Regions from separate parts of the Peribacillus sp. NPDC096447 genome, predicted to be linked through region 2. Evidence: riboswitches for the same ligand, from Rfam matches in the RefSeq annotation. Region 2 holds a riboswitch; each other region holds the start of a gene.
The links. Region 2 has a riboswitch for preQ1 ahead of ACIQZD_RS04555 (VUT family protein). Riboswitches for the same ligand answer to the same signal wherever they lie in the genome.
Positions count from the first base shown of each region.

Region 1: another riboswitch for preQ1. It lies ahead of ACIQZD_RS19915 (QueT transporter family protein); the one in region 2 lies ahead of ACIQZD_RS04555 (VUT family protein).
Region 3: another riboswitch for preQ1. It lies ahead of queF (preQ(1) synthase); the one in region 2 lies ahead of ACIQZD_RS04555 (VUT family protein).

Region 1 is NZ_JBIWEV010000006.1:52,055-54,324, reverse strand. It holds gene ACIQZD_RS19925 (hypothetical protein) at 1-114, opposite strand, end outside; gene ACIQZD_RS19920 (YbaK/EbsC family protein) at 250-771, opposite strand; PreQ1 riboswitch class I at 942-986, shown strand; gene ACIQZD_RS19915 (QueT transporter family protein) at 993-1,478, shown strand; gene ACIQZD_RS19910 (TVP38/TMEM64 family protein) at 1,602-2,258, shown strand.
Region 2 is NZ_JBIWEV010000001.1:916,549-918,818, reverse strand. It holds gene ACIQZD_RS04565 (SRPBCC family protein) at 8-448, opposite strand; gene ACIQZD_RS04560 (SRPBCC family protein) at 478-960, opposite strand; PreQ1 riboswitch class I at 1,211-1,253, shown strand; gene ACIQZD_RS04555 (VUT family protein) at 1,304-1,846, shown strand; gene ACIQZD_RS04550 (hypothetical protein) at 1,868-2,017, shown strand.
Region 3 is NZ_JBIWEV010000006.1:128,132-130,401, reverse strand. It holds gene ACIQZD_RS20335 (YwqH-like family protein) at 1-122, opposite strand, end outside; partial or broken gene ACIQZD_RS20330 (hypothetical protein) at 414-638, shown strand; gene queF (preQ(1) synthase) at 887-1,387, opposite strand; PreQ1 riboswitch class I at 1,492-1,537, opposite strand; gene ACIQZD_RS20320 (EamA family transporter) at 1,691-2,270, shown strand, end outside.

The DNA.
Region 1 (2,270 bases), on a different contig from region 2:
TTTATGGCAAAACTCAAGCTCCTGGGCAATGCTCTTAACCGTTATATTTTCTTCATAAAGAGTTTTAAGACTAAGATAGCTGCTATTGCTTTTTCTTTCGCTTCCATTTAACATCTTTCAACCTCCGCTCAGGAACACTTTCTGCCCGTTTTCCGCTTTAATCATAGAAATGCATGCGGCCCCTACAAATAAAGTCCACTGCAGTGGACTCAATCCCAATCATGTGAATCTAATTTTTTGATACATTAATCAAATGCCATCAACTGCATTGCCTACCGCCGTTTCCTCATTCTCCTTTTCTTCCCAACCCTTACAAACATCTACCCAATCCTTCGCACCTGAATATTCAAACAATTCAGCGAGTGTAAGTTCTATTGCAGAGTTCGCACTGCCGCAAGCCGGGAACAATGAATCGAAGCGCTTCATCGATACATCAAGAAAAACAGCTAAATCGTTTGCCAGACCAAACGGGCAAACGCCTCCGATTGCATGGCCAGTCTGTGCGAGCACTTCTTCAGGCGAAAGCATTCGTGCCTTGAAACCGAATGACTGACGAAATTTCTTATTATCCACTTTGGCGTCCCCTGCGGCAACTACCAAAATCGCGTGTTCACCTTCCCCTTTAAAGGAAAGAGTCTTAGCAATCCGCGCTGGGATAACACCAATGGTTTCCGCTGCCTCAATCACCGTGGCACTCGATGTTTCGAACTCTTTTACGTCGCCTTCCCGATTCCATTGTTTAAAATGGCTTTTGACACTCTCGATCGACATTTTATATTCACTCCTTTGACGTACATATTGAAATAATATCATCCTTCATTGCAATAAATCAAAATCCTATTGTGCTACTTCTACTGCTTGGAAACTAATAAATTTAAACCATTCTTTACAAATTGACGAAACAAGCTTACATGGGATACCATTAATAATCGGGTAAACGCCTACACGTGGTTCGTAACCATCCCACGATAAAAAACTAGGGAGAGAGTAAAATGAATGTTCGTACACTCGTGATAAACGGGTTATTGGCTGCCTTGTATGTGGCGGTCTCATTGGTGTTTAAACCAATAGCTTTTGAGATGTTCCAATTCCGTGTACCGGAAATGTTGAATCATCTGATTGTATTCAATAAAAAGTATATCTACGGTATCGTTGGCGGGGTCTTCATATCGAATCTGCTCTTTTCGCCGATGGTGCCATATGATTTGATTTTTGGGGTGGGGCAATCCCTGCTCGCCTTATTGCTTGTCATTTATGTTTCTCGTTTCATAAAAGGCATTAAAGGACGGATGATCGCCACGATTATCTTTTTCACGTTCACAATGTTTTTAATTGCAATTGAACTGAACCTTGCCTTTGGCTTGCCATTCTGGCTAAGCTGGATGACTACAGCTGTCGGTGAGTTCGTCGTCCTCCTGATTGGAGCGCCAATCATTTATGGAATGAACAAAAGAATTCAGTTTGAAAAATGGATTTAAAAGGAATCTTCGCTCCGTTAAGCCACTATAATGGAAAAGAGCTGTCTGCATGATGCGGCAGCTCTTTTTTTTCACCAATGAACTCGAAAATGATAAACTATTAGTAAGAATGGTGGTGGCCCTTTGAAAAAAGTCCTGACCATAATCGGTCTACTTGTAATCGCAATATTTATATACTCTAATGCAGAGCTGTTCACTTTGGTTTGGAAAAGTGACCTGGATTCTGTTATTGGTATATTGAAGGAAAACCTTCTGCTTACATTTATTGTGACATTCGTATTGATGTTTGTACAAAATTCTTTTACAATCATCCCCTTAATTTTGCTCCTGACTATCAATGTCACGATATTCGGATTCATATATGGCTATCTATGGAGTTGGTTTACAAGTGTTGTTGCCTCAGGATTCATTTTTTATGCAGCAAGAAACTGGTTTCAGGAGCTTCTCTTAAAGAAAATTGGCCAAAAATGGCAAGAAACCGTTGTGGAGCATGGCTTCATGTACGTTTTTACAGGCAGGATTTTCCCGCTTATCCCAACAAGCTTAATTAACTTGGCAGCTGGAGTCAGCACTGTCACGTTCAAGGATTTTTTATTAGCGACGGCGCTTGGCAACCTTATATACTTTTTCTTCCTATCGCTGATTCCCTATGGACTGCTATCTGTTGAAATGAACCAATATACGCTAGCTGCACTCGCACTCCTCTTCTTACTATTTTTCATTATCTATAAGCGTGCAAAAAAGAAAAAGAAACTTACCTTCTTCAGAAAAAACAGGTGACCACATTGGCCC
Region 2 (2,270 bases):
TTAATAATTAAAAAACTAATGATGCTCTCAAAGTATTAACGCCATTTTCCAAATAACCCTTTAAACAGGTTAAAGTATAAACCCAACCTTCCTTTTGTCCGATCATTTTGTTTATTATTTCAGGGTCGTCTTCACTCAATCCTGATTCGTTCACTTCAATAATTGTACTCGTATTATCCAACTCTTTTAGTGTAATGGTAACAATCGTTTCTTCATCATTTCCGCCCCACGCAAACACGATTTTCCTATTTTCCTCGACTTCCATTACATTAATAACCACTTCAGCATCGTATTCGTTGTATCTCAATGTAAGTGTCCTGCCTTGTTCCCATCTTTCAGAACTCGATGAGAACCAGAAATTCCCGATTTTTTCAGGATTCACTATGGCTTCAAACACTTCATTAGCTGGCTTGATTATCTTAAATTTCGTAATTATTTGGGTATCCATACTAAATCAACTCTCTTTCGATTTGTTTTTTATTGTTTTCCACTATCCCAATCTACTGATATTGGCGGCAGGGTCCATCCAGTTTCAAGCAAGCTCTTCAGGTTACTCAGAATGGCTGGCCAACCATTATTCAGGCCTTCAAAGGTATTGTCATCATATACAAAGTCTGTCTCCAAAAGCTCCTCATGCCTAAGCATTAACTTTACAGTCGAATCATCCATTTTCTGTAATTCAAAAGTGACCCGTGTAGGCTGCTCGCGAGGTGTTTCGTCTCCTGCCATGTTCCATGTATACGAGAGCAGGTGGAACGGATCACACTTAAGTACATTCCCATGATCAGTAATCCGCCCATCTACCAGCATATATTTGACGCTTGAACCTTCTTGCCAGTCAGACTGGACTTGGCATCCGAAGTGATATTTCTTCGTGACTTCACCACTCGTCAGGGCTTCCCAAAGCTTCTCTGGTGTGGTTGCGATATAAATAGGATAGACAAACGTAGTTTTTTTCATAATTCTTTTTCCTCCTCGCCAAATAAGATATCAAGAACGTAACCTAACTCTATCATTGATTGTCGTCTTTCATATACAGCCGGTCAAGCAGTTTTTTGCGACAGAAATCGGCAAAGTCATTGCATTGAAGAAGATTTGAAATGCATTGCTAAGACCGGATTCTCCGTGACATAAAAGGGCAGTATGGAAACTTCTTGATTTCCAATCGCTTTCAAGCTACGATAAATAAGGAAAATGATAATCCGCCCGGGCGGAAGAGGTTCTAGCTACCCTCTCAAAAAAACTAAGGAGAACAGTGCTCTTTCTTAGGGTGCTGTTTTTTCTGTATAAGGAGAATTAAGAAATGTTAAGAATTTTATTGTATTTGGTATCCATCATCACGGCGAATGTGGTTACAGCAGCTTTTGCGCCATTACATTTTGGCATGTTCATCATCCCGATGGGGACATTGCTCATCGGGGGAACCTTCATCTTCCGAGATCTGGTCCAGAATAAATTCGGCCGCGCAAAGACCTATATATGTATCGTCACTGCACTTATTTTATCTGCATGTGTATCATTTTTATTAGGGGATACGTTATTGATTGTATTTGCTTCCGCCTTATCGTTCATGGTCGCAGAAACAGCGGATACGGAAATTTATACCCGTTTAAAACTTCCGATGAGTTGGAGGGTGTTTTACAGCGGGATCGTTGGAGGATTTTTCGATTCGGTGATATTTGTCGTGATTGGTCTAAGTCCAATGGGTGCCAATATATTACCGTGGGAAGCTGTACCCGCTGCGGTTATCGGCCAAATCATCGTGAAAACCATCATTCAGTCAATAGGTGCCGTACTTTTGGGACGAATCAACGTAGAACTGGAGAAACGTGTAGTCTCCAGTTAAATGCCAGGAGGGATGGACTACATGGATGGAACAAAAAAAGAAGAAGATAAATGCTATTGCCTCGAGGCCTTTCGTGAAAAATATGGCCCGCATGTTCAAGGGGAATGTATGAAGCTCTCCTGCGCCAATTATCGCAAGCATAAAGGAATAGACAAAAAAGGACCAAATTAGGTCCTTTTTTTTCGTGAACGGAGTAACTCACGAGTAAAACGTGCAAGATCATGTGTGATTCACGAGTAAAAGTGAAAATTCACGATTAAACGGCTCAAAATCGTGAGTGTAACAATTCACGAGTAAACAGTGCAAATTCACGAGTAAATAGCCTAAACTTACGAGTAAAAGTGTGAAAATCACGAGTAAATGTGCAAAACTCACGAGTAAACGGCTCAAAATCGTGAGTGTAACATGAATTCACGATTAAACA
Region 3 (2,270 bases), on a different contig from region 2:
CGGTATTGAGCCAATTCATCCTGGCAGCCTGCCAGCTTTCCTTTTGCCTCCTGCAAGCGCCTTATTTCTTCTTCTTTTTTTGCAATCATTGAGGAGTAATAGCTAATTAACCCATAGCTCATTGAACATCACCTTAAAATAAATTTTCATATGTATTTGTTGATTTTCAAAACTTAAGCCTGCATTTTAATAGATAAGTATATTGTAACTTATCTAGACTAAACCATACAAAAAACACCATAAACACTCGAAAAAATAAGTCATTTGGACTGGTTAGCTATCAAATCCCATTGGTAAAAAAGTCTTGAAGTGGTGTCTTTATTGCTTCTGTTAAAGAAGTTTTTATAAAGAAAGATTTAACTTGATTAAATACCGCTTTTAGCCAGGAATAGAATAGTACTGATGTATCATTTACAATGCTCCTTGCACTATGTAAATCTGCGAAAGTAATTTCTGAACGTCTAGGGCATAGTAATATTAAAACGACTTTTGACATCTATTCGCATTTATTACCAAATATGCAAGAGGAGGCCGCTAACCAAATTAATAACTTTGCCCGCAAAATCTACTTAAAGTTGCTTCGGCACCGAAATGGCACCAAGCTCCCTTTTTGTGCAATTTTATTTGCCTTCAATTAAGTCTTTGAAATGATTCGAACCCGACCCCTTCCCTGTCAAGGAAGTGCTGAAGGGAAAAGTCACGATATATATGGGTTTCATCGTAACGTTGCTCGTGTCATCCAATAATAAAATCAAAAAAGATGCCTTTATAACAAAGACACCCCTGACTTTACGTATAAATGCTGTGGTCACATATAGTTTATTTTTAAAACAATTTGATCACGGCTTTGGTCACAAATCAAGCCACTTTTATGTGACCACACCGTTTAGCGATTATCCACAGTTTCCGGGTATAAGTCATGGTTCATCAAGCGGTAATTCGCCATTTCCTCATACTTCGTACCTGGTTTCCCATAATTCGTGTAAGGGTCGATGGAAATTCCTCCCCTAGGTGTAAACTTGCCCCAGACTTCAATATATTTAGGATCCATCAATTCGATTAAATCATTCATGATGATGTTCATGCAGTCTTCATGGAAATCACCGTGATTGCGGAAGCTGAATAAATAAAGTTTCAAAGACTTGCTTTCCACCATTTTCACACTGGGAATATAGCTGATGTAAATGGTAGCAAAGTCCGGCTGGCCCGTTATCGGACATAAGCTAGTGAATTCCGGGCAATTGAATTTCACGAAATAATCCCGGTTCGGATGCTTGTTATCGAATGACTCAAGAATTTCAGGCGCATAGTCGAATGTATATTTTGTTCCTTGATTCCCAAGCAGTGTGATATCTTTTTTTAATTCTTCTTCTTTTCTTCCAGACATTAAAAGTCCTCCTAATCCCACGTTTCAGGGAGATTCATAAAATGGGCCTCTATATAACAAAAACCATATCTCCTCAAAGATATGGTTGATTCGCGAAAAATATCAAAGCCATAGTTTTTTTAAGAGGGTGATGCTATGAACCTCTCCCGTTTATCGGGAAATATTTTAAAATTGTCTTAGTAAATATAAAAAAAAATAGTCAATCTGTCAATGCAACTCTCTTAAATTGGGTTTGATTCCTTTATATATTCAGTTTAAAATGGAAAAAGCAGTTCAACCTATCAGAAAGAAGAGAATATACACATGTGGATTTTTGCAGCACTCATCACCAGCTTATGTTTCGGAATCAATAACAGCATTTTCAAATGGAGCAGCGGAAAAGGCTATTCCAAGATCCATATCCAATTTTTCTTTTATTTTTCAGCTTTTATTTTGTCCATTGTTTATGGATTATTTATGGATGGTTTGCAGCTGAACTGGCTGTCCATCATGCTTGGTGCAGCAATTGGTGTACTGAACGCTAATGGTAACATCCAGATGGCAAGCGCCTTTGAAAAAGGGCCGGCAAGCTTGACATCACCATTAATCGCAGCGAATGCAATATTCCCCATACTCTGTGCAGCTTTAATTTTTCACGAACATATTTCTTCCTTGCAGTGGAGTGGAATAGTCTGCATGTTTCTCGCTACATTAGTTATCCAGTATACACCTAACGCCAAAGGTAACCATCAATATGTCCCTTGGATCATGCACACATTATTCTCCATCTTATCATTTGGTGTGCTCGGAATTCTAATGACGACATCAACACGTCTTCATTTAAACTCCCTTGATATCTTAGTATCAATGTATGGAGGCGGAATGCTTTATCTTCTTTCGGCTC